DNA from 2 places in the Weissella coleopterorum genome. Region 2 is predicted to be linked to the other one. Evidence: predicted binding sites of a transcription regulator. Region 2 holds the regulator's gene; the other holds the start of a gene.
The links. Region 2 encodes Rex, which represses fermentation and respiration genes when NADH is low (regulators of the CRP and FNR family bind a similar motif). Its sites were predicted from a motif close to TTGTGAANTANTTCACAA; they were not measured.
Positions count from the first base shown of each region.

Region 1 (15,469 bases), 270 kb from region 2:
ATTTAAAAAGTATTGATTTAAGTGGAATTGATACATCCAGTGCAACTAATATGTATGGAATGTTTGGGGGCACGGATGATTTAACTAGTTTAAATCTTAATAAGCTGAACACAAGTAATGTAACTAGGATGGATGATATGTTTGATGGTTCGGGAATTCAGACGTTAGATATGTCTGGAATGGATCTTGGGCAGGTAGATACGATGTCATACATGTTTAGTGAATCTAAGTTGCAAAAATTTGATTTCACGAGTTTGAACCTACCGAACCTAACTAATATGGCCTTCATGTTCTCTCAAGCGACTGATTTAACGGATGTTAACTTAGGAAGTGGTTTTGGAGCGCATAAACTTGAAATGCTGAGTGCCCTATTTCAAAATACGGCAATTCAACAGTTAGATGCATCTAAATTGGATACTTCAAATGTTACTAGTATGGCTTGGATGTTCCAAAATATGCCTAAGTTAACCGACTTAAATGTTAATGGTTTAGATACTTCTAAAGTTAAGTTGATGAACCAAATGTTTACTTACGATGCTAGTTTAGAAAAGTTGGATTTAAGTAGTTTTGATACCTCTCAAATTGAAGAATTAGATATGGGGACCGATGGTGGCATGAATTATATGTTCTCCAAAATGACCAATCTAAAAAGTTTGACTCTGGGACCAAAGTTTGTCTTCCAAAAGGAAACTGCCACAGCTGGAATTGGTAGCCAACACACTGATCCAAATTATGCATGGCATAATCAGGGTGATAATGGTTTGCCAAAAGATAAACATATGTGGTCTTCTGATGATTTTATTAATAATTATGATGGTAAGCAAGATGCTGATACGTATGTTTGGCAACCAAATGCAGTTAAAGCGGCAGATGTAACGGCTAAATATGTTGATGGAAATGGTAAAGAGATTGCCAAATCAGAAGTGCAGTCCGGAAATATCGGTGATAAATATAAGACTGAGCAGAAGAAAATTGCGGGTTACACCTTTAAAGAAGTGCAGGGCAATGCGGCCGGTGACTTTACAGACCAAGCCTAGACGGTCACGTATGTTTATACGAAAAATCCAGTTAAAGCGGCAGATGTAACAGCTAAATATGTTGATGAAAATGGTAAAGAGATTGCCAAATCAGAAGTGCAGTCTGGAAATATCGGTGATAAATATAAGACTGAGCAGAAGAAAATTGCGGGTTACACCTTTAAAGAAGTGCAGGGCAATGCGGCCGGTGACTTTACAGAACAAGCCCAGACGGTCACGTATGTTTATCTGAAAAATCCAGTTAAAGCGGCAGATGTAACAGCTAAATATGTTGATGAAAATGGTAAAGAAATTGCCAAATCAGAAGTGCAGTCTGGAAATATCGGTGATAAATATAAGACTGAGCAGAAGAAAATTGCGGGTTATACCTTTAAAGAAGTGCAGGGCAATGCGACCGGTGACTTTACAGAACAAGCCCAGACGGTCACGTATGTTTATCAAAAAAATGATAATAATTCGGGCGAACCAGCTCAACCTGGTACACCAGACACACCAAATCATGCAGGTGATGTTAATCAACCGAATCAAGACGTAAATCCAGGAGTTAATGATGATTTGATTGAGGAGGTAACGGATGGGGTTAAAACGTTATTACCTCAAACTGCAGTACAAAAATTGACGATAGTGGGTGTAATGAGTTTGATCATAGCAACGTTGACCGGCTTGGTAATTTGGAAAAAACGAAAATAATTAAATATTTAAAGTTGAAAACTAAGGAAACAGCGCCTTAGTTTTTTTAATAGAGCATTGAGATGAATAAATTTAAAAAATAAGCTAACATAAAAATTTTAGGGCTGAAACGATTGTTAATGTAAATTTGATTAAAAAATAACACCCTTTTAAGAGATTGATCTACTTTTTAATCCCCCCGCAATGACCATGTGAGTAAGTATGTAGTACTTAAGTCAGAAGTAATTACAAGTTTCTAAATAAACAGTATAATGAAACTGTACATTTTAAAAATGGATTAATTTATTGTCCAAGGGAGGAGATCATATGAATAAAATCTTTAAAGCTGGATGGTTAAATTCATTTGAGTTAGCCATTTGGGCGACTTTTATCTTACGACTTTTAAAAATATGGTTATTAAAAAATGATGATGGTAATTTTTTGATTTTGGTTATTGTCCCTGTGTTGCTTCTAACAATTATTATTCATGGGTTCAAAGGAATTTACTTTAAATATCATCGATGAAGCAAACATCTATGGTTTTCTAAAAAACTTACCATTTATAAATTGGATAGAGAACAAAAATGAGAAAATTTAATCAAAAACTATATCTCCTTTTGAAGTAGCAGCATATACTATGATCATGTTAATTTTCGGCTGTGTAAGTATCGGTATAAGTATGTCTTTTTTAAATCATGAAGTATATTTTGAACAATCTTCAGCGACCGTGACCATGGTTTTTAGCCAATATAAATAAAGTGGTGGTTATCATTCATACGGGCAAAAATATCAGCAAACTGATGCGAGTATCGTATTTAAGAGTACTGGCAAAAGAAGTTGATCCGGTTAGATCATATGAAGCTGAATGGGTGGATCGATCGAGGAGAAAATATTTTAATATATTGGAATGGTAAAAATATTAAGAGTATTAAGCAATTTTATTCGTACCGCGATAATATATTCGGAGTAATTTCGTTATTGACTGGCTTATGGGCTGTTAGCATCTCCGTTGACTTTATTTATAACCGGAATTATTATCAAAGCATAAGTTAAAAGAAAAATTTATCGAAGTATTAGCTAATTTATGGTTGCTTAATTGTAATTTTTAATTTATATTGAATTAATCATATTAATAAACTTAACCTAGTATAATCGTTGGAGAATGGCTAACGAGATCTACCTGCACCTAAGCTGCGGACTACTAGTTTTAAGGGATGAGTCCATTCGTTAATGGACTCATTTTTTTATTTTAGATTAAGTAGAGCATTAATTAATTAGAGGAGCTGGATGAATGAAATTATTAGAGGAACGTATTGAACAAGATGGTCGAGTCATTGGGACTGAATTACTTAAAGTCGATAATTTTTTGAACCATCAAGTTGATCCAGCTTTAATGGAAGCGATGGGCCAAGAATTTGCACGCTTATTTAAAGATGAAAAAATTGATCGGGTTTTAACAGTTGAATCGTCGGGGATTGCACCGGCAGTCTTTACGGCCTTAGCGCTTAATGTGCCAATGGTATTTGCCCGTAAGAAGCAGTCTTTGACATTGACGGATGATAATTACGTGGCCGATGTTTATTCATTTACCAAGCAAGAAACGAATCATATTATTGTTGATAAGCGATTTATTCAAGCTGGGGAACGAATTTTATTAATTGACGATTTCTTAGCTAATGGACAAGCCGTGCAGGGCATGTTAGAAATTGCGAAAGCTGCGCAGGCTGAAGTTGTGGGAGCCGGGATTGTCATTGAAAAGACTTTCCAAAAAGGACGAGCGCTCTTAAATGAGCAGGGCTTACGTGTAGAGTCATTGGCACGGATCAAGGCATTTGAAAATGGTAAGGTTATTTTTGCCGAAGCCTAGGATTCGCTGTTCAATAGTTTCAGTTAAAATAAAAGACGGTCTCATTGCGATATAGTAAAGCATGCGATCGTTTTTTATTTATCGTAAAAAGCGTATAATTTGGTTTAAAATATGGATAAAAAAGGTGATAAAATGCGAAGACAAGATGATTTTTATGAAGCCATTAATGGTGAGTGGGAAGCACAAGCCCAAATCCCAGATGACAAGCCACGAACAGGTGGTTTCAACGATCTGAGCGATACGATTGAAGAATTAATGTTAACAACGACAGCGCAATGGCAAGCTGGTGAGAATGTACCAAATGATGTAGTATTACAGAATTTCATTAAATTACACCGACTAACTGCGGATCAAGCACAACGAAATGAAGTTGGTATAGCTCCAGTTCAAGCAATTGTTCAAAAAATTAATGACCTGAAATCTTTTACAGAATACACTCAACATTTGACAGAGTTTGAAAAATTAGCATGGCCGAATGCAATGCCCTTTGGCGTGGCACCAGACTTTAAGGATGCACGGATGAATGTTCTATGGGCGGATGCTTTAGGAACGATTTTACCAGATACAACGTATTACGCCCCAGGCCATGTTAAAGGAGCAGAGTTACTAGCGGCGTATCGTAAAACAACGTTACCTATTTTAATTAAATTTGGTTATTCTGAAAATGATGCGAATGATTTGCTAGATAAAAATATTGCTCTTGATGCACGTATTGCGCAGTATGTGTTATCAAATGAAGAAAATGCTGAATATGCAAAACTTTATCATCCATATCAATGGGATCAATTTATTGAAATGGTTAAGAATTTACCATTGGCCGATTTTATGGGAGCCATGCTTGGAACCCAACCAGATATTGTCATTGTACCGGAAGAACGTTTTTGGCAACATGCAGATCAATTTTATTCTGAGGAAGCTTGGCCGCTATTGAAAGCACACTTATTGATCGAAACGATGCTAAGTTATACCAGTATTTTGACCGATGAATTACGGGTGATGGGGGGAGCGTATGGTCGAATGATTAGTGGAACGCCAGAAGCTAGTTCCATTCCAAAGGCTGCCTACTATCTAGCGGCCGGTCCGTTTAATCAAGCATTAGGCCTATGGTATGCGCGAAATAAATTCTCTGAAGAGGCTAAAAATGATGTTGAAGCAAAAGTTGCGACAATGATTGAGGTATATAAAGAACGTTTGCAAAATAACACGTGGTTAGCAGACCAAACTCGTCAAAAAGCGATCCAAAAATTAGATAAAATTGTAGCACATATTGGATATCCGGCGACTTTACCGCAACGCTATTATGATAAGATTATTGATGAAAATCAGAGTTTATTTGATAACTTTCAGCGACTAAGTGAACAATCGATCCAATATGCGTGGTCGAAATGGAATCAACCAGTTGATCGGACGGAGTGGCATATGCCAGCGCATATGGTTAATGCCTATTATGACCCACAACAAAATCAAATTGTCTTTCCGGCGGCGATTTTACAGGCGCCCTTTTATGACTTACAACAAAGCTCATCAGCTAATTATGGCGGGATTGGGGCAGTGATTGCCCATGAAATTTCGCATGCTTTTGATACTAATGGCGCTTCTTTTGATGAAAATGGAAGCTTGAATAATTGGTGGTTAACGGCTGATTATGCGGCCTTTGAAGAGCGAACACAAGCGGTGATTAACCAATTTGATGGTCTAGATTCCTATGGTGTCAAAGTGAATGGTAAATTGACGGTTTCAGAGAATGTAGCTGATTTAGGTGGACTATCAGCTGCTTTGGCAGCGGCGAAACGTGACGATGACTTCTCAGCGACTGCTTTCTTTATTAACTGGGCTACGATTTGGCGGATGAAAGCCCGTCCTGAATTTATGCAAATGATGGCGAGTGTAGATGTGCATGGTCCGGCAAAGTTGAGAGTGAATGTGCAGGTAGCGAATTTTGATGAATTCTTTAAAGCATTTGATGTTCAAACAGAAGATCGAATGTGGCGTGACCCTTCCGCGAGAATTCAAATTTGGTAATTATTTGAGGCTAGGATTTAACTCCTAGCTTTTTTAATGCCGTTCATTTAAAATATTTGAAATATGTTTCACAAAATCCTGAAAATAAAGAACTAGTTAATTCGTTGATGAAAACGCTACCAAAATTAAAAGTTTCACAATCGTGAGGTTAAATCGCGTTTTAAATGGTGTTTTATATTAATTTAATTAGTTTTATTTGCTTGACAATCAGATTCATGTTGTTATAATTAACATTGTTAATAAATACACAAACGAAATAAATAATCCAACAAATATGGGAGAATTTAACATGGCTGAAACAAAAGTACCCAAAAAAGCAAAAAAAGTTTTAACACCCGAAGAGAAGGCTGCCCGGATGTACGCGGCAGTTAAAATGACAGGGGAATTAGTAGAAAAGGCACAGAAGGCCGCCGTTGAATTTTCAACTTATACACAAGAACAAGTTGATAAAATTGTTGCCGCAATGGCCTTGGCTGGCTCAGAAAATTCACTACTATTAGCTCATGAAGCTGTTGAAGAAACAGGACGTGGAGTAGTTGAGGATAAAGATACTAAGAATCGGTTCGCTTCAGAGTCTGTTTATAACGCCATCAAAAATGATAAGACAGTTGGTGTTATCAATGAGGATCGTGTCACTGGTAAAGTTGAATTAGCCGCTCCACTTGGGGTGTTGGCTGGAATTGTACCTACGACTAATCCAACTTCAACAGCTATTTTTAAGTCAATGTTGTCAGCTAAGACACGTAATACGATTGTCTTTGCTTTTCATCCACAAGCGCAAAAGTCATCATCACATGCCGCTAAGATTGTTTACGATGCAGCCGTTGCGGCTGGTGCACCAGAAAACTTCATCCAGTGGGTCGAAAAGCCTTCACTTGAAGGAACAACGGCTTTGATTAAGAATCCTGGCATTGCTTCGATTTTGGCTACTGGTGGTCCATCAATGGTCCACGCCGCCTTAACTTCAGGAAATCCATCAATGGGTGTTGGAGCAGGTAACGGGGCTGTATATATCGATGCAACTGCAGATGTTGAGCGTGCCGTTGAAGATTTGCTACTATCAAAGCGATTTGATAATGGAATGATTTGTGCCACTGAAAACTCAGTTGTAGTAGCCAAGGAAGTTTATCCAGCCTTCATGAAGCAAATGCAAGAGCAAGGTGCTTACTTAGTGCCGGTAAAGGATCACGAAAAGTTAGCCGAAGGTGTCTTCGTGAAGAATGCTGAAGGCTTTGGAGTACAGGGTCCTGTGGCTGGAATGTCCGGTCAAAATATTGCAAAACGGGCAGAAATTAAAGTGCCTGCTGACAAAGATGTTTTGATGTTTGAGCTTGATAAGAAAAATATTGGTGAGGCATTATCATCAGAAAAGCTAAGCCCATTATTGTCTGTTTACCAAGCTGGTTCACGTGAAGAAGGAATTGAAATTGTTCGCGCTCTCTTGAACTATCAAGGCGCTGGACACAATGCAGCTATCCAAATTGGAGCACAAGATGACCCATTTGTGAAGCATTATGCTGATGCAGTTGAAGCATCACGAATTTTGGTAAACCAACCTGATTCAATTGGTGGGGTTGGAGATATTTATACTGATGCCTTGCGTCCATCATTGACACTTGGTACTGGATCATGGGGGAAGAATTCATTGTCACATAATCTTTCAACTTACGATTTGTTAAATATTAAGACGGTTGCCCGTCGACGTAATCGTCCACAATGGGTCCGGTTACCAAAGGATATTTACTACGAATCAAACTCAATTACTTATTTGCAAGACTTGCAAGACGTTTCGCGCGCATTTATTGTGGCTGATCCAGGAATGGTTCAATTTGGATTCGTCGATAAGGTCTTAGATCAATTTAACTTAAGTACAACACCAGTGAAAACCTCATTGTACGGAACGGTTCGTCCTGATCCCACAATTAGCCAAGCTGTTGATATTGCTCGTCAAATGGCGGCCTTTAAGCCGGACACTGTAATTGCACTTGGTGGTGGATCAGCTTTGGATGCTGGTAAAGTTGCTCGCTTCTTATACGAGTATTCAATTTCACATCCTGGTATCTTAGAGGATGATCAAGCTTTGATGGGATTGTTTGGAGAACTACAACAGAAGTTTATGGATATCCGTAAGCGAATTGTTAAGTTTGAACAGGCTCGTTCAACGCAATTGGTTGCCATTCCAACAACTTCAGGAACTGGATCAGAAGTAACACCATTTGCGGTGATTACGGATGATGAAACACATGTTAAGTATCCTTTGGCAGATTATGAATTGACGCCCCAAGTGGCAATTGTTGATCCTGAATTTGTTATGACCGTACCAAAGCGGACAGTTGCTTACTCAGGAATGGATGCCTTGTCGCACGCATTGGAATCATATGTTTCAGTGATGTCTTCAGAATTTACACGTCCATGGGCTTTGCAAGCAATTAAGTTGATTTTTGAAAACTTGGTTACATCATATAAGTATGATCCAAGTCACCCAACCCTTGAAGGACGTGACGCACGAACTAAGATGCATTATGCTTCAACTTTGGCCGGGCAATCATTTGCGAACGCCTTCCTAGGGATTAATCATTCATTAGCTCACAAGACTGGTGGAGAATTTGGTTTGCCACACGGTTTGGCTATTACAATTGCGATGCCACATGTGATCAAATTCAATGCGGTGACAGGTAATGTTAAGCGAACACCTTTCCCACGTTATGAAACATATACTGCACAAAAGGACTATGCTGATATCGCTCGTTACCTTGGTTTGAAGGGGCAAACAGACGCAGAGTTAGTTCAATCCTTGTTAACTGAAATTAAGAAGCTAACAGATGCTTTAGATATTGATACCACCTTATCAGGTAACGGTGTTGCTAAGAAGGACTTGGAAAATTCAGTTGATAAGTTGATGGACTTAATTTACAACGATCAATGTACTCCAGGAAATCCTCGTCAACCACGTTTGGAAGAAATTCGTCAACTTTTGATGGATCAATTCTAATCAAATAAACGTTTAAGAAGAAGTTTAGGTGCCACCTAAACTTTTTTTTTGCTTAAATTTAGTAAAAAAATAAAACTCTTACTGAATTTGGTAATTTTAAGGTTATAACGTTATGCTTAAAGCGATTGAGCAATTTGATTAATTTTAAAGTTTAAATTCTGGGAATCTTGGATAATAGTACCCGTTAATTAGGGAAATACGGTAAAATAGAGACCAAGGTTATATTGAAATAAGGTGGAAATCAGCTTAGTCATAAATGGGCTGATTTAAAAGAATAGGGCATACCGAAATGCGCTGTTAAGGATTAAAAGAAGACCTCACGAAAACTAACAACTACATTTTGAAGTAAAGACGAGGGGGAAATGATGAAAAAGCGAATTATTATTGTTGGAGCTGGATATGCTGGAGTCATGACGGCGCGCAAATTAGCTAAAAAATTTAATCAGAAATCTGAATATGAAATTATTTTGATCGACGAACATCCCTTTTTTACATATCGGACCAGTTTGCATGAAGTAGCAACGAAACGAATTGAACCTAGTGCCGTTCAATTTGATTTGCGCCAGCTTTTCATGCATCAAAAGAACGTTAAAATTGTCACTGCCCATGTTGAAACAGTGAATGCTGTACAACATACTGTACAAACCTCCGTGGGAAACATTAATTATGATAAATTGATTTGGGCTGGTGGAGTTGAAGCGAAGGTCGATATTCCTGGGGGGCCGAGTATGGATTCCCTTTTTGGAGTTTGGATCAAGCGACGTCATTGCGGGTACACATTGAAGAAATCATTCGTCAAGGAGCGATTGAGTTAGACGAAGATTTGCATCACCAAAAACTACGGTTGGTTGTTGTCGGGGGTGGTTATTTGGGAATTCAAATTCTGGGAGAATTACTGGATGAACGCCGTATTCTAGCGAAAGCCAATCAGTTGCGTCCGCGTGAGATTGAATTGATTTTAGTAGAAGCTCATGGAGAAATTCTAACTGACCTAGATGACATTAAAACCAGCCATAAAGTGGAAAATTATTTAAAACACCAAGGCGTGAAAGTTCGTAAAAATATAACCGTAACGGAAATTTTTGAAGATCATCTCGCTTTGGATGATGGAACACAAATTATGACAAATACTGTGGTTTGGGCTGGCGGAACACAGGGACGGACCCAGATGGGTGATTTGAATTTGCAACAAGATGAGGCCCGTAAAGTTCGGGTTAATCCAGAAATGCGAATCTTAGATGAAGCGGATATTTATGCTTTGGGAGATTCAGTTGTGCAACCTTTGCCAGATCAACTAAGTAACGGTCAAGGGGCGGAAACCTTGATGCCTAAAAGAGGCGAAAATCGTTATTTTTGGCCACAAAATGTGCATACCGCCGTCAACCAAGCAGATAAAGTGGGAAATAACGTTGCCGTCAAGTTACTCGATCATGGAGATTTAAATGCTTTTAAGCCACGTCGACAAAGAATTTTTATCTCGGTCGGTTCACGTTATGGGGTGGCAGTCTTTAAGAATCGATTCACCATGACAGGCTTTTGGGCCCATGATTTGAAACATTTAAGTAATTTACATTTTTTGGCGCAATTAGGTTCAAACTATCAAATGTATCGCTACCTTCAGCGTGAAATTTTTTCAACACCGCAACACATTATTTCAGGTCAGGGGAATGTTTCAAACGTAGGGAATACCTTATGGTCAGTACCTTTGCGTTTAGCAACAGGGATTTTCTTAATTATTACTGGGGTTGCCGTTGGTGGTGGGATTGGTTCAGTTTTTGCAGGAGTGGGGTTAGCGTTGTTTGTCGGCTTTATGACCACCCTAGCAGGCTTCATGACTTTCTTGTTGTCGTTAGTGATGTTAGGAACTTCCTTTTCAATTTCGGCCTTGTTATTACCATTTGTAGGTATCGCCTTAATGAATGGGGCGGGGCGCTCGTTTGGACTGGATTATTGGTTGGTCCCTTTTATTCAAAAAAACTTGGGCATTTTAATTACTGGGGATAGCCAAGCCGGTTATAATGATTTGGATGAGAAATAAAGTTTTAAATCAAAAAGGGAGCTCGGAATTTTCCTAGCTCCCTTCGTTTCAAAAGGTGTTATTCTATCAAAAATAATCAAATTTTATGCGCTATATTTCTAAAGATTTGGATGTTGCGCCGCATAGAAAGCTAAAACAATCCCATGGGCAACTGAAACGTTGAGCGAACGAACACTACCGGCTTGTGGAATGAAAAGCATGGCATCGGCGGCTGCAATTAGTTCATCTGCCAGTCCGATTTGTTCTTCACCAAAAATAAATGCAGCTTTCTGATCTAGTTGGGTTTCAAACAGGTTGGTGGGATGATAAGATTCAATGTTATCGATCGCATAAATAGTGTAACCTTCGGTATGCAGTTGATCAAAAACGGCTTGATAATCAGTGACACGATGATGTTCGATATGTTCGTAATTGTATGTGCCAACTGATCCACGCCGATCCCATTTCTTGGAACCTTCTGTTCGATCAGGGAAGGATTGGTTGACAGGATTTAGAAAAATTAGTTTACGAGTCGCAAAGGCATTGCTATTTCGGACGGCAGTGGCCTTGTTGAAATCATGGGTTAAGTTTTGCATGATAGAAACGGCAGCGTTCCGTTTATCGTCTAAGTCAGCTCGAATCGCTTCATCCGACATATTTTTATAGTAGTCAGTCACATTTCGATAATCATTGGAATGGTTGAGATCAATCTCGGTCATGGTTATTTTTTACCTCGTTTAAATTAAATTTAAAGACACTGCATTGATGGATTGGTTATGGATTAAATTGATACGCAATCAATTCATGAATACGCAGATATGCAGTACAATACTTTTATTGTAACAAGAAGCAAACGATATTTGGTAGAATATCGTTGAGATTAAAATTTTTAAGGATGTATGAACGATGATTGATATTCAAAATTTAACATATACATATCCGAATCGAGCTGAACCAGCGTTGAATCAATTAACCTTTAAGATTGAAAAAGGAGAGTGGGTCGCTGTGATTGGTCATAATGGGTCTGGTAAATCAACTTTGGCTAAATTATTGACCGGTCTTTTAACGACTGAAACTGGACAGATTAAAATCAACGATTTAATTATTAATGAGGAAAATATTTTTGAAATTAGAAATCTGGTTGGAATGGTTTTTCAAAATCCAGATAATCAATTTGTTGGGGCAACAGTGGAAGACGATGTAGCTTTTGGTCTAGAAAATCGACAAATTGAGCGACCTGAAATGAAAACACGGGTCAAAGAAGCTTTAGGCCGCGTAGGTATGTTAGAATTTGCAAAAAGAGAGCCAGCTCATTTATCTGGTGGTCAGAAACAACGCGTGGCATTGGCCAGTGCTTTAGTAATTGAGCCGCAAGTCTTAATCCTGGATGAAGCTACTGCGATGTTAGATCCTAAGGGGCGGCGAGAAATGATTGACTTAGTTCGTGCCCTTAAAATTGAATTAGGAGCTGAGTTAACGGTGATCTCAATCACTCATGATATCGATGAAGCCGCTCATGCAGATCGAGTCATTGTAATCAATGATGGACAACTTATAGAAAAGGGACAACCAGCACAAGTTTTTAATAATGCAGCAAAATTAATTGAATTAGGGCTGAATGTTCCTTTTGCCGAACAACTGAAAGCTAAGTTGGCCCAGCGTGGGGTGAAGGTACCGCAAACTTATGAAACAACGGATGGGATGGTGAATTGGCTATGGCAATCAATTTCCAAGCAGTAGGGTTTACATATCAATTTGAATCACCGTTTGCAGTAACTGGCGTCCATGATGTTAACTTTTCGATCTTAAAAAATCAGTTTACGGCGGTGATTGGGCACACTGGTTCAGGTAAATCAACGATGTTGCAGCTTTTGGATGGTCTGATTTTGCCGCAAACTGGGCGGATTAACATATTGGATCAGACGGTCACGCCAACGACCAAATTAGCTGCGACCAATGAAATCAGACGCCACGTGGGAATGGTATTTCAATTTCCCGAGGCGCAATTATTCGAAGAAACTGTCTTGGCGGATGTGATGTTTGGACCGAAAAATTTTGGACATAGCATTAAGGAGGCCGAAATTTTGGCGCGGAAAGCATTACGCTTAGTTGGGATGCCTGAAAAATTTGATCAACAATCACCTTTTGATTTGTCGGGTGGCCAAATGCGCCGGGTAGCCATTGCTGGTGTGCTGGCACTTGAACCTGAAATATTGGTGCTAGATGAACCAACTGCCGGATTGGATCCGCAAGGTCAACAGGAATTGATGCTTCTTTTTAGACAGCTTCAAAAAGAGTATGGGATGACAATTGTTTTAGTAACTCATCAAATGGAATTTGTGGCACAATATGCCCAAAAAATCTTAGTGTTTGAACACGGCACGGTGGTTAAAGCGGGAACACCGGAGGAAATCTTTTCTGATCCAGAGTGGTTGATGGCAAAACAGTTGGATGTCCCTATGGCTAAAGCTTTTGCTGATAAGTTAGCACAAAAAGGCATTGTTTTAGAACAGATCTTGGATATTGATGCATTGGCTGATCAATTAGCCTACAAAATCAGGGAGGCTAATGATGTTTAGTAAGATTTTGATTGGCCGATATTTACCAGGTAATTCATTGATTCATCGACTTGATCCAAGGGTGAAATTAGTTTTAAGTATCGCTTTTATTTTTATGATTTTTCTGGCAACCAATTGGCCTGGTTACCTCTTAGCCACGGCAATGACGCTGCTTGTTGTTAATTTAACGCGGTTGGGACTGGGAGTTTTTATTCGCGGAGTTCGACCTTTGATTTTTTTGATGTTGTTCACTACGCTTTTACAAGTGCTTTTTGTGACGACTGGGCATGTTTGGTGGGCATGGGGGTGGCTTAAAATTACAACGGATGGTTTGGTGAATGGTGGAGCAATTTTTATTCGGTTTATGTTGATAATTATGTTTTCAACCGTTCTAACGCTCACGACGCCGCCATTAGATATTGCGGATGCATTGGAAACCTTACTACGGCCTCTGCAAAAAGTGAAAGTTCCTGTAGCTGAGTTGGCTCTAATGGTTTCAATTGCTTTGCGATTCGTACCGACGTTATTAGATGAAGCGGAAATGATTATTAATGCTCAGCGGGCACGAGGGGTTTTGTTCAATGAAGGGAATTTAATTAAACGGGCTAAGGCGTTTATCCCGGTTTTAATTCCTCTTTTTATTAATGCGATTAAGCGAGCAATTGAATTAGGGGATGCCATGGAAGTGCGGGGTTACCGGGGTGATGTAGAACGTTCGAAGTATCGGCTACAAACCTGGCAACGTATTGATACTTGGGCAGTACTCGTTTTTATTATTTTTGCGATTTTATTATTTAATTTTTATTTTGTATTTTAAAATTTATTTACTGATGAAGGAGAATAACTCAATGCCTAGATACCGAGCCATTGTCGCCTACGATGGAACCGATTTTTCTGGTTGGCAGGTCCAACCAAATAAACGGACCGTCCAAGGTGAACTAGAAAAGGCTGTTAATAGAATGGCTAAAAATCCGATTCAACCGATTCGAGTGCAAGGTTCCGGGCGGACGGATGCTGGAGTTCACGCTTTAGGACAAGTGGCGCATTTTGATTTACCATTTGACATTCCGGTAATAGGGGTGCAAAAAGGATTAGCGACGATGCTGCCGTTTGATATTGAGATTAAGACGGTTGAAAAGGTTGATTCAGATTTCCATGCGCAATATAATGCACATACTAAAACATATTTGTATCGTCTTTCAAACCGAAGCTTTAGAGATCCTTTTAAGCGTAATTACACGGGTTATTGGCCGCGCTATTTGGAACCTAGTAAAATGGAACAAGCTATTAATGATTATTTAGGAGAACATGATTGGCAAAGTTTTGCAGCGGCAGGATTTCAAGCTAAAACGACGGTACGTACAGTCACCGCGGTTAAGTTTTCAAATGATGTTGAGCAACAAGAATTAATTTTTGAATTTACAGGCACGGGTTTTTTGTATAATCAAATTCGTATCATGGTAGGAGTTTTACTAGAAATTGGCGGTGGTAGTCGTCCGGTAGATGATATTCCACGTTTATTAGCTCAAAAGGATCGTCAGCAAGCCCGCTTAACTGCACCGGCTAGTGGTTTGTATTTGAAATCGGTTGATTATTAAAGTGGGAACGTGTTACAATATTAAATGTCGAAAGACAAAGGCAAGTTTGCACTTCGAACCGTGTCAGGGTCGGAAGGCAGCAGCACTAAGGAGATCGTAGACTGTGCCTTATATATGATTTTAATGAGAGGTTCGGAATTTTGTGTTCCGAGCCTCTTTTTGTAAATATTTTTACCAAAATAATTAGTTTGAAACTGGTTAAATTTTGTTAAAATAAAAGATAAGATTATAAATTAGAAACGGAGGGTAGCAGATGGCTTATCAAGCACTTTATCGGACCTGGCGTCCACAAAAATTTGCAGATATGGTTGGTCAAGAGGTGGTGACAAAGACCCTCCGGAATGCTTTAATGACGGAACAAATTTCGCATGCATATTTATTTACCGGACCACGCGGGACTGGGAAAACATCAGCGGCAAAAATTTTTGCTAAAGCGGTGAATTGTCTTCATCCAGTAGATGGGGAAGCTGATGGTACTTGTGAAATTTGTCAGGCGATCGACCAAGGGACCTTAGGCGATATTATTGAATTAGATGCCGCTTCAAATAATGGCGTTGATGAGATTCGAGAAATTCGAGAAGATGTTAATTATGCGCCCACATTAGCTCAATATAAGGTTTACATCATTGATGAGGTGCATATGTTATCAACGGGTGCCTTTAATGCACTTTTGAAAACCCTAGAGGAACCACCAGCCAACGTGATTTTT
Region 1 covers NZ_CP049888.1:1,565,639-1,581,107, reverse strand. The annotation lists partial or broken gene G7084_RS08315 (BspA family leucine-rich repeat surface protein) at 1-632, shown strand, start outside; partial or broken gene G7084_RS08465 (MucBP domain-containing protein) at 828-1,727, shown strand; gene G7084_RS07945 (hypothetical protein) at 2,034-2,231, shown strand; purine riboswitch at 2,831-2,927, shown strand; gene G7084_RS07940 (xanthine phosphoribosyltransferase) at 2,998-3,573, shown strand; gene G7084_RS07935 (M13-type metalloendopeptidase) at 3,706-5,595, shown strand; gene adhE (bifunctional acetaldehyde-CoA/alcohol dehydrogenase) at 5,885-8,587, shown strand; gene G7084_RS08370 (FAD-dependent oxidoreductase) at 8,953-9,402, shown strand; gene G7084_RS07925 (NAD(P)/FAD-dependent oxidoreductase) at 9,336-10,625, shown strand; gene G7084_RS07920 (RNA methyltransferase) at 10,724-11,323, opposite strand; gene G7084_RS07915 (energy-coupling factor ABC transporter ATP-binding protein) at 11,511-12,344, shown strand; gene G7084_RS07910 (energy-coupling factor transporter ATPase) at 12,320-13,183, shown strand; gene G7084_RS07905 (energy-coupling factor transporter transmembrane component T family protein) at 13,176-13,979, shown strand; gene truA (tRNA pseudouridine(38-40) synthase TruA) at 14,011-14,760, shown strand; RNA gene ffs (signal recognition particle sRNA small type) at 14,790-14,886, shown strand; gene dnaX (DNA polymerase III subunit gamma/tau) at 15,014-15,469, shown strand, end outside.
Region 1: a site for Rex is predicted at 5,829-5,846, ahead of adhE (bifunctional acetaldehyde-CoA/alcohol dehydrogenase). Genes of this name have one in related genera too.

Region 2 (15,469 bases):
TTATCCATAAAGACCAAATGGCACATTATTTATCACCAAAAGACTTGAAATATGTATCACCTCAAAAAGAATTAAAGCCACGAACATATCAATTAAATGCAGAACAAACTCTCTTTATGGGAGCGATGGCGCGTTTTGATTATGTTCAAGGCGCTAAAACTGGAATTACGGCGTATTTTGAAAATAATTTACCTATTCACCGAACTAAGTTGGACAAAGCTGATCTATTTTATGAAAAGCATGCAGGAGAATTATTAGCACCACCTGAAAAAGAAAACTTAGTGAACTTACCACCATTAAAACGATATGAATTTAAGACAACTGAGAAAACGGATATTGTGATTGATGGATTAGGATGGATCACCGTTCCTGGACAAGTTGTTGTTGCGGCTTGGGCGCCCAAAGGGGTCTCAGTGTTAACTCGAAAGGCTATGATATAAAAATGATTGAATTACGCGGTAAGCAAAAACGTTATTTACGAGCATCAGCCCATGCAATGAATCCGCTCTTTAGTGTGGGGAAGCAAGGCTTGACGGAAAATTGGTTAGAACAATTAGGCTCAGCTATGGAGAAACGTGAATTATTTAAGGTGAACATTTTGAATAATTCTGATGTAACAGTGGATGAAGTTAAAGCTTTTATTGAAGCCAATTCTTCAATTCAGGTAGTTCAAACCATTGGGCATACGTTGGTACTCTTTGATCAAGCCCATGATCCTAAGAACCGTAGCTATTCAGTTAACGTTCAAAAGATTTAGTTTGTATTAGGTAGGAGGATATTATGATTAAAACGGTTCATACTTTAGCACCCGAAACGCAGGTAGCTACCGAAATCGATCAAGAACGCCACCGAGTTGGGATTATCGGTGGGACGTTCAATCCTCCACATTTGGGCCATCTTGTTATTGCTGAGCAAGTGGCATCAAACTTAGATCTAGAACAGGTTTATTTTATGCCGAATGCACAGCCACCTCATGTTGATTTCAAAGATGCGATTGATGCATTGGATCGGGTGGAAATGGTTCGAGCGGCAATTTATGGTAATCGTCATTTTGCATTAGAATTGGCTGAAGTTAATCGCGGAGGAGTTAGCTATTCATACGATACGATGCGCTATTTAACGGAGCTACATCCTAATTATGATTATTACTTTATCATTGGTGGAGATGAAGTGGCATACCTAAAAACATGGTATAAAATTGGAGCTTTAAGCCAAATGGTACAATTTGTCGGAGTGAATCGCCCTGGACAAGAAACCCCGAAGACGGATTATCCAGTGCAATTTGTAAATGTCTCTAATCTTGATATTAGCTCGACAAAAATTCGAGAACGCATTCAAAAGCAACAAAGTGTGCGTTATTTACTGCCAGATTTAGTGGCAGCGTATATTGTTGAGAAAGGCTTGTATCAAGATGAGTGATTTAAAATATCAAAAGCATTATTATTCTGGAACACGTTTAGAATTGATGGGTGTGGTTAAAACGGCCCTATCAGATTACCGTTATCAACATGTTGTAAGGGTTGAAAAAATGGCCCTAAAGTTAGCAACTAAATGGCAAGCCGATCCCGAGATGGTTTCAGTTGCCGCACTGATTCATGATTATACCAAGGAACGTACGGATGATGAATTTATCCAAGCTATCCAAACGTATCATTTACCAGTGAGCCTATTAGCATGGGGAATAATATTTGGCACGGAGTTGTGGGTGCTGAAATGATTCAATCCGAGTTAGACATTTATGATCCAATAATACTGGATGCGGTACGACAACATACCACCGGTGCGGAAGAGATGTCACTGGTAGCAAGAATCATTTATATGGCTGACTATATCGAAAGCGCACGTAATTTTCCTGGTGTGGAAGAGGTACGTACATTGGCCTTTAATGATTTATCTGCAAGTGTTGGCTGGCAAGCACAGCATACATTAGAATTTTTAATTAAAAATAAGCAAAGGGTATATCCTTTGTCACTTTTGACCTATAATAGATGGTCAACCAAATAAGGATGGAAAGATAACGAATGATGAATGAAAATACAATGATGAAAATGTTAGAAGTCGCCGTGAAAGCAGGAGATCAAAAGCGGGCTGAAGACTTAGTTGCTTTAGATATTCATGAAACATCTATTTTTACGGATATGATGTTAATCATGGATGCGCCTACTAATCGACAAGTTTTGGCGATTGCCCAAGAGATTATGGATCAGATGAAAGAAGCTGGTTTTGAGGTACACCAACATGAAGGTCGTGATACTGGAGAATGGATTGTTCTTGATTTTGGCGAATTGACGGTCCATGTTTTCAAACAAGAAATTCGTGATTTTTATGGATTAGAACAACTTTGGCGTGCTCAAGGCCAAGAAATTGATATTTCTGATTGGATTATTGAGGAAGAATTTTAATGGCAAATTATCAAACCTTTGCAAAATTGTATGATGAATTATTTGATGACGCTGCCTATGATGATTGGTTTCAGTATGCTCAGAAAAACATTCAAAATCCGCAAGGTGAGATTTTAGAATTGGCGGGCGGTGCTGGTCGTTTGGCGATTCAGTTAGTTCAAAGTGGACATCAAGTAACCGTTTTTGATCTATCAGCTGAGATGCTAACTTTAGCTCAAGAGCATGCAAATGCCGCCGGAGTTGATTTACCCTTGGTTCAAGGAGATATGCGAGAATGGTCCGATTATTCTAAGCAATTTCAAACGATCACCTCGTTTGCTGATTCATTTAATTACTTGGGGAGCCTAGTGGAAACTAAAATGGCCTTTGAACAAGTTGCAGCGCATCTCAAACCTGGTGGTCAATTTTTATTTGATGTGATTTCACCATATCAAACGGATGAATATTATCCTGGTTATATGTACAATTTCCACGATGATGAAACTGCCTTCCTTTGGAATTCTTATGGCGTTGAGGGAGAAGCACATACTGTTGAGCATGAATTGATTTTCTTCGTCTATGATAAGCAAATTGATGGCTATAAACAGTTAACAGAAATTCATACAGAAAAAACTTATGAGTTAAAGAGCTATATCCAAACACTAGAACAAGCCGGTTTTGAAAATATTAAAGTTACCGGTGATTTTGGTCGTCAAGATGTACCAGACGCTAAAACACCACGTTGGTTCTTTAGCGCTAATAAGAAGGGATAGATAATGCGAGCAGTTGGATTGATTACTGAATATAATCCTTTTCATGCAGGGCATGAATACCATTTAGCGCAGGCAAAAGCGTTGAGCGGGGCTGATATTGCAATTGTTGTCATGAGTGGTAATTTTGTCCAACGTGGAATTCCAGCCATGTATGATAAGTGGAAACGGGCAAAGATGGCGGTTCAAAATGGTGTGGATTTGGTAATTGAGTTGCCGGTGGCTTTTTCAATTCAACCAGGTCCTTTTTTTGCGAAAGGTGCTGTTGAAATATTATTGGCAGCAGGCGTAGACACTATCATTTTTGGAGCCGAACACGCTGAATGGAATTTCATGAAGTTGGCTGAACAAGTTAGAGAATCAACCCAGCAGGCAGCTGAGTTTCACAATTATAAACAAACTTTTGCTAGTAATTTTAACGCAGTTTTATTGGATGAATTAGGTATCTCGATTCAAGATCCAAATGATTTACTGGGTTTAAGTTATGCCTTAGCAGTCCTGGAGCTAGGAGCACAAGACCAGGTTATGATCAGGGCCATCCAACGTAAGGGCCAGGCTTATCACTCTACGCAAATTTCACAAGAGTCTTTCGTGAGTGCTTCAGGGATTAGGAATGCACTTAAAAATAAATCCATGCAAACAAAAGTGCTTCATTCTTTACCAATTGGCACCCAAAGTCTGTTGCTAGAACCGCCATTTTTAGATTATGAACAGCCAATGTGGCAATTACTTTATTATAAAGTTATGACCACGCCAGTTGAGCAATTAGAAAAAATTTATCAGTTAAATGATGGTTTAGCTTATCGTTTATTGGATATTATTGGGCATTCGCCATCAGGTCATCAGGTTGATTGGAATACCTTTATGCAATGCTTTAAAAGTAAACGTTACACATATAGTCGTTTGCAAAGAAGTATTTTATATACGCTTTTAAATGTCAGTGAAGCGGAAATGCAGATAGCGTTGCAAAAACCATATTTGCGTGTCCTAGCTTTCAATAGTAAGGGGCAATTATGGCTTAAACACCAACGTAAAGACTTTAACCTACCGGTCATTAGTAAGGTTAATCAGAATAATTTACAGGAATATTTAAAATTAGATTTAAGAGCAGGTCGATTATATAATATCTTGAACAACCGGGGTGATAACATGCCACAAGATACAAATCGTCAGCCCTATCGTTTACCTAAACCCAGTCCTGAGAGGAATGAAAATGATGAAATGGAATTTTAGCGAGTTATTAAAATATAAACAGGCTCCGATGGAATTTAATGAAGAATTAGATTTATTAGGCATGAGTCAAGAACTGTTTGGTGATGTAATTTTGAACCTTGAGCCGGTTCAAGTTAATGGTTGGGCACAAATGGAACGAGATGATGTTATTTTACATGCGCATGTTACGGGGGAATTAACGACACCTTCAACCCGGTCTGCGCGACCCGTAAAATTCCCGTTGGACTTCATGATTGATGAAGTTTATATTCGGGATACAGAGCATGCCGATCGGTATGAAATTGAAGAATCTGTTATTCTAATTGAAGACGATGTAATTAATTTTAGTGAAGTTTTAGTGCAATATATTTTCTTGCAAATTCCGCTACAAGTTTTAGCTGATGGAGAAGAGCAGGAAGCTATGCCAACTGGTGATGGTTGGGAAGTTATCTCAGAAGATGACTATCTAATTGAACAAGCTAAAGGTGAAGAGACAGCTACGAATACCCCATTAGCAGGATTGGCAGATTTGATGGCTGATGAGCATGAAAAATAGATAAAGGTAAAGGGGACTAAAATGGCAAAAAACAAAGAAACACCGATGATGCAACAATATAATGAAATTAAAGCAGAATATCATGATGCCTTTTTATTTTATCGATTAGGTGATTTTTATGAATTGTTTAACGAAGACGCTATTTTAGGATCCCAAATTTTAGAATTAACATTAACACAACGTAATAAAAATTCTGATCACCCCGTTCCGATGGCCGGCGTGCCACACCATGCGGCACAAAACTATATTGATATTTTAGTGGATAAGGGCTACAAAGTTGCGGTTGTGGAGCAGATGGAAGACCCTAGTCAAGCCGAAGGTATGGTAAAACGAGAGGTAGTCCAGCTCATAACACCGGGAACGCGAATGAATATTCATGGTGATGGTGCAAAGGATAATAATTACTTAGTGGGAATTGTAGCTGAAGATGCCAATCATTATGGGTTTGCGTATACTGATTTATCAACAGGTGAAATGTCAGCGACTAATTTAATTTCTACAACAGCGGTTTTAAATGAATTAGCTAGACTTGCGGCTAAAGAAATCGTAATTGATCATTTGTTACCAGCTGATCTGAGTGCATCATTGACCAACTTAGGAATCTTGGTATCAAGACAAGCTGTTGAAGCAATGCCTGATGAGCAACAAAACTTAGTGCAAGATTTAACAGATCTAGGTTTGATGGCTACGCAAATTTTAATTGCTTACTTACATGCGACTCAGAAACGTGCATTGGACCATCTTCAACCAGCACGGGCATACGAAGTTGCGCAGTATTTAAAAATGGATCGTAATTCGCGCGTCAATCTGGAGTTGACGGTTAATTTACGGACGCAACAAAAAAGCGGTACCCTATTGTGGCTATTAGATGAAACTAAAACTGCTATGGGTGGACGGTTACTCAAGCAGTGGATTGAGCAACCTCTAATTGAGCAACAAAATTTGATAAGTCGTTATGATAAAGTAGAGCAATTTATGCAAAACTTTTTGATTGAAAATGACATTCAAAATACACTTAAAAGTGTGTATGATTTAGAACGATTAGTGGGACGAGTTGCCTATGGCAGTGCCAATGGTCGTGATCTTTTGCAAATTCGCAATTCGCTACGTCAAATTCCAATCATTTTAGAATTACTAGCAGATTTGGATCCTGCTATCTTTGGTGAAATGATCAGTCAAATCGATCCCGTGACCGACTTAGAACAGCTCATCTCAGATGCTATTATTGAAGAGCCACCGTTGTCGGTAACGGACGGGGGATGATTAAGCCGGGTTATAATCAGCAATTAGATGAATATCAAGATATCATGCATAATGGTAAACAGTGGTTGGCCGATTTAGAGGCCAGTGAACGAGTTGAAACTGGGATAAATAGTTTAAAAATTGGATTCAATAAAGTTTTTGGTTATTATATCGAAGTGACCAAAGCTAATATCAATAAATTAGATGATCATCGTTATACCCGTAAGCAAACTTTAGTTAATGCGGAGCGTTTCATTACGCCAGAGTTAAAAGAACACGAGCAAAAGATTTTAGAAGCAACTGGAGAGTCTAGTCAATTAGAATATCAGTTATTTATTCAAGTTCGTGAAAAGATTAAGATGAATATTAAACGTTTGCAACGCTTAGCAAAACAAATGGCGACTTTAGACGTTTTAACAGCATTAGCCGATGTTGCGCAAAAAAATCAATTTACCCGGCCAAAGCTCAATCAAAACCAAGAATTGGCAGTTGTGGATGGCCGACATCCAGTCGTGGAGAAGGTCTTAGGACATCAAAGTTATGTGGCTAATGATATTATGATGGACCAGCAGCAGGAGATTATGCTGATTACCGGACCAAATATGTCCGGTAAATCAACATATATGCGTCAGCTGGCATTAACGGTAATTATGGCGCAAATTGGTTCCTTTGTACCGGCGGAACAAGCTAACTTACCCATTTTTGACCAAATTTTCACACGGATTGGGGCAGCAGATGATTTAATTTCCGGGAATTCTACGTTTATGGTTGAAATGGCAGAAGCGAATACGGCATTGCAAACTGCAACGGAGCATTCCTTAATTTTATTTGATGAATTGGGACGGGGGACGGCGACATTTGATGGAATGGCCTTAGCACAGGCAATTATTGAATATGTGCATCAAAATGTCCACGCTAAGACGCTCTTTTCGACGCACTACCATGAATTAACTAGTTTGGACCAAGAATTGGCACAGCTTTTTAATGTCCATGTGGGCGCGCATGAAGAAGCTGGCGAACTCATCTTTTCCCACAAAGTGTTACCCGGACCTGCTGACCAGTCGTATGGGATTAATGTTGCTAAATTAGCCGGCTTGCCACAGAGTTTGATCGAAAGAGCCACAGTTATTTTAGATCAACTGGAACAGACCGAACAGACCGACTTTGTGAAATTGACCAATGAACAAGAGATGAAGATACAAATGGCACTGTTTGATTCATTACCAGACGATAATGATCAAAGTGCAGTCGTGGAAAGGGTTGAAAAAGCCGATTTGGCTAATTTAACACCGTTTCAAGCCATGCTGCTATTAAACGAATTACAAGAACTTTTGAAAAAATAAATGCTTTTTGTTTCACAAAGATATAGGGATGTGCTACACTAATCATAGATTTAGAAAAAATTATATAGATTAAGGTGAGCTAACATGACAGAACAAAAAATTCCGCGGGCAACAGCAAAGCGGTTGCCAATTTATTATCGTTATCTCAAATTACTGCTAGATGAAGGAACTAATAAAATTTCATCGGTTGATTTAGCGGAAATTGTTAAAATTGACGCCGCAACGATCCGCCGTGATTTTTCTTGTTTTGGGGCCTTAGGAAAAAGGGGCTATGGGTATGATGTAGCCGAATTGATTGAATTTTTCGCTGGTGAATTAAATCAAGATAACTTAGCATCTGTTGCTTTGAGCGGATTAGGAAACCTGGGTCATGCTTTACTCAATTTCAAATTCCAAAAAACTTCAAATGTACGGGTCTCAGCGGTTTTTGAAGTTAACCCTGATTTAATTAATACGATTCAAAGTGGTGTACCCGTTTTTTCAATGGACCAGTTAGAAGAACAAATTGAAGAGCAACGCATTGATGTAGCTATGTTAACTGTACCTGCTGATGCAGCTCAAACTATTGCAACACGTTTGGAAGCCAGTGGGATTAAGGGGATTTTGAATTTTACACCCCTTCGCTTAAATGTTTCCCGGAAAGTACACGTCCAAAATGTGGACTTAACTAATGAATTACAAACGTTACTTTATTTTATTGATAATGATATTAGTAACTAAAAAATACGAAAAAGAGGCTCAGACGTGTTTTGTCTCGGCCTCTTTTGTTAGATGGAGTTAGGAATGATTATTTTACAAGCAAATGATGTAAGTCGTCGATTTAACGGCGTGACTTTTTTTGAACATTTTTCTCTCCAAATCCAAGATCGGTCACGAATTGGGTTGGTTGGAAGAAATGGGGCTGGAAAGTCAACCTTGTTAAAAATCTTAATCGGTCAAGAACTACCTGATGAAGGCGTCGTTTCATCCAAAAAAGGGTTGAAACTAGCCTACTTAGCACAAAATTCGGGGATGGATTCAACCTTGAGTGTGTATGATGAAATGCTAGCTAGCTTTCATAAAGTACGTCAGATTGAACAGCAGATGCGACAAATGGAAACAGCAATTGCCGCGACGACAGACTATGAAAGCACTGCGTATCAAACGTTACTGAATGAGTATGATCAAATTCAACATGATTTTGAAGCATTAAACGGCTATGGCTATGAAGCGACCATTCGTGGTGTGTTACATGGGTTCGGCTTTGATGAGACCTTTTATGCGCAGAAAATTTCGGACCTATCAGGAGGTCAACGTACCCGTTTAGCAATTGCAAAACAATTGTTAGAGAAGCCTGATTTATTGGTTTTAGACGAGCCGACCAATCATTTGGACATGCAAACGCTGGCATGGTTAGAGAAGTATCTACAAAATTATCAAGGCGCACTTTTAATCGTTTCGCACGATCGTTATTTCTTAGATCGAGTAGTGAATGAAATTTATGAAGTTCACGGCGGAATATTAGATCATTACCAAGGTAATTATAGTCGTTACATGGAACAAAAGATCGCTAAGATTACGGCTGAACAAAAAGCGTTTGATCGCCAACAAAGTGAGATTGCTAAATTAGAGGATTTTGTTAATCGTAATATTGTCCGCGCTTCAACGACTAAGCGCGCCCAGTCACGGCGGAAGCAGCTTGAAAAGATGGAAGTTTTGGCGGCGCCTAAGAATGAATCCGGAGTAGCCCATATTACTTTCACGGCTGCTCAAAGTTCAGGGAATGAAGTCTTAAAAGTTGAAGATTTGAGTTTAGGTTATCAAATGGATCAACCCTTAGCGCAGAATGTTAATTTATCCGTTAAAAAACAACATGCCGTGGCATTGGTGGGTCCAAATGGAGTGGGAAAATCAACGATGATTAAAACGCTATTAGGATCATTACCACCTTTGGCAGGTTCTTTTAAGCTGGGAGCGAATGTCACAGTTGGTTACTATGATCAAGAACAGGCGACCTTAGATTCACATAAAACGGTCCTGAGTTCGGTTTGGGATTTACATCCGAAAATGGCTGAAAAAGATGTACGGTCGATTTTAGGATCATTCATGTTTACCGGTGAAGATGTTGACAAGAAGGTCACGGCGCTCTCTGGTGGTGAGAAAGCACGTCTCCTGCTGACGGTCTTATCCATGAATGAAGATAACTTCTTGATTCTGGATGAACCGACGAATCACTTAGATATTGATTCACGTGAAGTCTTGGAGACAGCCTTAAATGAGTATAACGGCACAATCTTTTTTGTTTCCCATGATCGATACTTTATTAATGAAGTAGCAACCGAAGTTGTTGAACTATCAGCTCAGGGGACCCAATTTTTTGATGGTGATTATGATTATTATCTTGAAAAAATTGAACAAAGAAATGAAAAGAACGGAACTGACAACCAACAAGCAACGCAGTCATCACTTGATGATGAGGTGTTAGATTATCAAACCAATCGAGAGCAGCAAAAGGAATTACGGAAAAAAGAACGTGCGGTAACAAAAGCAGAATCCGCGATGGAAGCAATTATGCAAGAAATTGAGCCTCTCGAAAGGGCACTGAATGATCCGGTGAATGGCTCAGACTTAGGTAAATTGACAGAATTGACACAGCAGATCGAAAGTTTGCAACAAAAATTGGCACAAGTAGAAGATGAGTGGACACAAGCTTCATTGGAATTAGAAACCTTTCAAGCATAAGCAAGGAGGATTAAAATGACTGAAGTCACGCGGGTAACTCGCACTAAAAAAGGTGATCGGTATAATATTTATTTAGATCATGAGTTTGCTTTTGCAGTTGCTGAGAAAATATTGATCCAATTTAATTTGTTTAAGGGGACCCAAGTTGAACCGGAATTACGGACAAAAATTATTGCCGCTGAATACAACCAAAAGGCTTATCAAAAAGCGTTGACCTACGCAGCAGGAAGCTTGCATTCCAAGCAACAAGTTAGAACTAAGCTATTGCAGGCTGACTTTCCGGCTCCCGTGATTGATCAAGCAGTTGCACGTTTAGAAGAATTAGGTATTATTGATGATGTTCAATTTGCGAATGAGTATCTAGCCGGACAGATACGTCGTGGTAAGTTAGGACCCAGATCAGTTAAATTTAATTTACAAAAATATGGTATTGATCAATTCGTAATTGAAGATTTATTAGTCCAATATGATGAGACTACAGAGAATGAAAATTTAGCACAATTGATTGAACCATTATTTCAAAAATATCGACGTGAATCGACGTTTATGGCAGATCAGAAGGTTTCTCAAAAATTGTATCAAAATGGATTTGATCAACGTGCAATTAAAAATGCGATTCAATCTTTTCATGCCACGACTCCCGTAGATATGGAACAGCTTCAAGAAAATTTTGAACGTACCATAGAGCGAGTGACACAAAAATATCAAGCTTTCACAGGCTGGGAATACCAAAGTAAGGTTAAGGCAGGAATGTATCGTCGAGGATTTGATTTGCGGCAAGTGGACCAATGGTTGAAAAGTCATCGACATGATTAAAAAGATCTGTTGGAACTGGATGGCAAATTAAGCAAAGTTTAAATAAGCGTGGTATAATTTTAAACGAAGTTCGTCGCTGTGGCGAAGGAGAAGGTTAAAGTTATGCAAAATAGTCGACTGCCGAGAGAAGGGGACTATATAACGATTAAGAGCTATAAACACGATGGAAGTCTACACCGTACTTGGCGTGAAACAATGATATTGAAGACCAGCGAAAATGAGATTATCGGGATAAATGATCATACCGTAGTGATTGAAGACGATGGTCGTCGATGGGTAACTCGGGAACCAGCGATTGTTTATTTTCATCGAAAATATTGGTTTAATATTATCGCAATGATTCGAGATAATGGAATATCGTATTATTGTAATTTGGCTAGTCCTTTTGTCTTAGATAAAGAGGCACTAAAATATATTGATTATGACTTGGATGTTAAGGTTTATCCAGATGGAGAAAAACGCTTACTTGACGCTGATGAATATCAAGCTCATCGGGAAAAATGGCAATATTCTGATGAAGTGGATTTTGTTTTAAGTGAACATGTCAAAATTTTAGTGGATTGGATTAATCAGCGTGAAGGTCCATTTTCTGAAGGTTATGTTGACCTTTGGTATCGGCGATATCAAGAGATTAAAAATCGGGCACATCGTTAATAGCTCTCTCATAAATAAAAAAACTAGTTCGGGAGAACTAGTTTTTTTATTAGGTCTAAACGGGCTAATCCAGAATAGTTACCCAAGGGAAAACTGGTTTAGTCGCCCCATACAAAGCATGGTCCTGATTTGCACAGTGAGCCCAATTTTGATTGCCATAATCGAAATGCCACCATTCATTTGATAGATTGGTGAAGCCTACCGAAGTCATAATATGGTAAAGGAGTCGCCGATTATCACGAGCTTTTAATTCGGAAGGAGTCAAATCGGTTTTAATTTCTAGGTAATTTGTTTTAGCGCTATCGTGAAAGTCATCAAAAGGGGAGGCCATATCTAACATGACTCCCTGATTATCAACGATGGTTAGATCAATAGATCCCCCAGTATTATGTGGAGAAGGTTTGTGATTATCACGTGATGGTTTAGCGACGGTTTCCAATGTTTTTTCAATTACTTGAGTTTTGGACCAAGTTGGATTAGTTTGTGAAATTTTACGTTTCAGCGAATGGAACAGGGCTGCCTGGGTGGAAACTGAACGCCAAGCATCAAAAATCACTAGTTTATAGTCTTCGGGGAGTAAGTTAGCAGCCTGCACTAATTTAATTTGCACACTTTGACGAGCATATAACTCTGACATTGCTCCTGACAAATTTTGAATAAAATAGGCCGGTTGAACAATTATTTTTTCTGGTAATAATCCAAGGGGGACAAGGGCTTCGTGGTTTTCTTCGATCTTAGCGTCTAAGGCAGTTGACCAATCCCATTCAGTCAGATTAGTTGGAATTTCATTTTGTATATTTTTTCCCATGGTTTCCCTCTTTTGGTAAATTTACGGTATAATGTTTAAAATATTAGCTATTATTATTTTAATACATTCAACAAGAAAATAGCGGATTAATTTGGAGGAAGTTTTAGAATGAAGCAAGAATTTGTGCAACCTATTAATCAAACTGTCCAAGCCATGACGATTGATGGCTTAACTGGATTTCAAAAGAAAATCGCAGGAATTGAGGATTTGGTTTATCTAACTTTTGGAGAACCAGGATTTAATATCGAAGATTCAATTAAAGATGCGGTGATTGAAGGAGTCAAGAATAATCATTCACATTATGCAGTTGCTGAGGGTGATATGGTACTTCGTCAAGCCGCTGTTGATAATTATAATGAAAAATTCGATTTGCATTTCAATGGACCGGAAAACGTAGTCGTTACCTCTGGAGTGACAGAAGCTATCTATGTGCTCTTTCAAACATTATTGAACCCTGGGGATGGTGTTTTAATTCCAACGCCTGCTTACCCACCTTATTATGCAGCCATTAACATTATTGGTGGTCAGATGTTGAAGGTTGATACTTCTAAAACTGCTTTTAAAATTACTCCACAAATGATTGATGAAGAAATCGCAAATGCTGACTTTCCAGTCAAAGTAATTTTATTCAATTATCCAAGTAATCCGACAGGGGCCACTTATACTGAAGCGGAATTACGCGAATTAGCTAATACGTTTAAGAAGCATCAATTGTGGGTTATTTCTGATGAAATTTATGCAGAACTAACTTATGATATTCAGCATGTTTCAATGATGAAAATTTTACCTGAACAAACAGTGATGATTACTGGTTTGTCAAAATCACATGCAATGACAGGGTATCGGATCGGATTCGTTATTGGGGCGGCTGCTATTATTGCAGAGGTTTCAAAGGTGCACGATACATTAACGTTCTCCTTACCACAAGTGACACAGGATGGGGCAATTGCTGCTTTGACGCAAGCGAAAGACGCTCCCGCTAAGATGCGCAAAATTTATCAACGTCGACGAGACTTTGTAGTAGAAAAAATGACGGCGATGGGCTTTGAAGTTGGTAATCCACAGGGGGCGTTTTATATTTTTGCCCGAATTCCAACAGATTTTTCAGCTGGTGCAGATGGGCTAGCCTTCGCATGGTCGCTGGCTACTGAAGGTGGTGTAGGTGTCGCTCCGGGGATTGCCTTTTCGGATCAAACAGCAGATTATATTCGGATTTCATATGCTGCAAATGATGAAAATTTGGCTACTGGAATGGAACGTATGGCGGCTTGGATTGAACAAGAGCGCGCTAAGCGTTAAGTATTGAGGTTTTAGCTATTGGAAGAGGATGAAAGGCATGATCAATAAGAGAAAATCAACGCGCCAGTTAGTTTTAACGGCAATGTTTATGGCGATTATTTTGTTACAGTGCATGGTACCGTGGCTTGGATTTATTCCCATTAATCCGATGGTGAGGGTAACAATCATTCCATTTACTGTTTCACTAGGTGGGATGTTGCTAGGACCACGAGTGGGTGGTTTATTAGGCGCCGTGATGGGAATGTATTCTTTTTATCATGCTTGGACGCTACCAATTGGAATCGGATCACTCATGTTACGCAACCCAATTACCGCCTTATTGCCGCGCATTTTGGTCGGTGTGATTGTTGGAATAATTTATATTAAATTAGTTCAACAAAAAGCGCATAGAGCATCGCCCTTATTAATGTTTTTGCTAGGGGCACTGGCAGCTATTATTAATACTGGTTTAGTGATTGGCTTAACTTGGCTTCATTTTCGAATTTTTAATACCACGGTTGCTGGACTTCCTAACCATGTAGGTATCATTTGGATGTTTACTTCTATTGCAGGATTGAATGCTTTGATTGAAGTAGTGGTGGATGGGTTACTGGGGATGCTTGTAGGTTGGCCAATTTTACGTTATATGCAAAAAGGTTCAACATTAGTTCAAAAATAAAAGGTAAGATATCAAATTAGTGTACTCATAATAAAAAGCTCCACAAACTAACTAGGTTTGTGGAGCTTTTTACTTGGAATTATCATTGATTTTGCTTAGCCAAAAGGTCACGAATTTCCGTTAACATTTCAACTTCGGGATTGACCGCATCGGTTGATTCAACGTTTTCTTGACGAATAAATTTATTCAAAAACTTAATAATTAAGAATACGACAAAGGCAGTAATCAAGAAATTGATCACATCACCTAAGAATGCTCCGTATTTCAAGACAAGACTATCATTAATAGTTAGTTTTAGATTATCCAAACTGGAAACTTGTCCGGTAAAAAGACCAATGATCGGATTGATTAAATTGTTAGTCAGTGATTTAACAAGGCCAGTAAAAGCACCCCCGATGATAACCCCAACGGCTAAGTCTAAAACGCTACCACGCGAAATGAAATCTTTAAATTCTTTAAGCATTAAATAATATCCCCTTTACAATTAAATGATTAGCTTAAGCTTACTAAAAATCAAGTAAATACACTACTTAAACTCGATATATTAAATATAAATTTAATAAAAATTAAAAAATAAATTGAGGGGTGAATAAGAAAGCGTTTCAATTCGGTAAAAGTCATCTATAATAGCAATAAATGGAATTGTATGGGAGGCATTCAAGATGACAACGGATATTGAAATCGCACAACAAGCTGAAATTTGGCCAATTCAAAAAATTGCAGCGCAGGTTGGTTTAAAGGATGATGAAATTGAAACATATGGATCAAATAAGGCCAAAATTAAACTTAGTCAAAAACATCAGGCACAAAAACTAGGTAAATTAATTTTAGTTACTGCGGTTAGTCCGACCCCAGCAGGAGAGGGAAAATCAACAGTTACAATTGGATTGGCTGATGCACTGAATTTGTCCAAGCGCCAAGCCATGGTGGCATTAAGAGAACCATCAATGGGGCCAGTGATGGGAATGAAAGGAGGTGCCACGGGCGGCGGATATTCACAAGTTATCCC
Region 2 covers NZ_CP049888.1:1,296,281-1,311,749, reverse strand. The annotation lists gene yqeH (ribosome biogenesis GTPase YqeH) at 1-440, shown strand, start outside; gene yhbY (ribosome assembly RNA-binding protein YhbY) at 443-757, shown strand; gene G7084_RS06665 (nicotinate-nucleotide adenylyltransferase) at 781-1,419, shown strand; gene G7084_RS08400 (HD domain-containing protein) at 1,412-1,717, shown strand; gene yqeK (bis(5'-nucleosyl)-tetraphosphatase (symmetrical) YqeK) at 1,675-2,004, shown strand; gene rsfS (ribosome silencing factor) at 2,025-2,402, shown strand; gene G7084_RS06650 (class I SAM-dependent DNA methyltransferase) at 2,402-3,154, shown strand; gene G7084_RS06645 (nucleotidyltransferase) at 3,158-4,384, shown strand; gene G7084_RS06640 (DUF177 domain-containing protein) at 4,365-4,919, shown strand; partial or broken gene mutS (DNA mismatch repair protein MutS) at 4,941-7,504, shown strand; gene G7084_RS06630 (redox-sensing transcriptional repressor Rex) at 7,589-8,224, shown strand; gene G7084_RS06625 (ABC-F family ATP-binding cassette domain-containing protein) at 8,288-10,225, shown strand; gene G7084_RS06620 (RecX family transcriptional regulator) at 10,241-11,041, shown strand; gene ntdP (nucleoside tri-diphosphate phosphatase) at 11,144-11,695, shown strand; gene G7084_RS06610 (M15 family metallopeptidase) at 11,760-12,503, opposite strand; gene G7084_RS06605 (aminotransferase class I/II-fold pyridoxal phosphate-dependent enzyme) at 12,612-13,802, shown strand; gene G7084_RS06600 (ECF transporter S component) at 13,840-14,460, shown strand; gene mscL (large-conductance mechanosensitive channel protein MscL) at 14,543-14,923, opposite strand; partial or broken gene G7084_RS06590 (formate--tetrahydrofolate ligase) at 15,123-15,469, shown strand, end outside.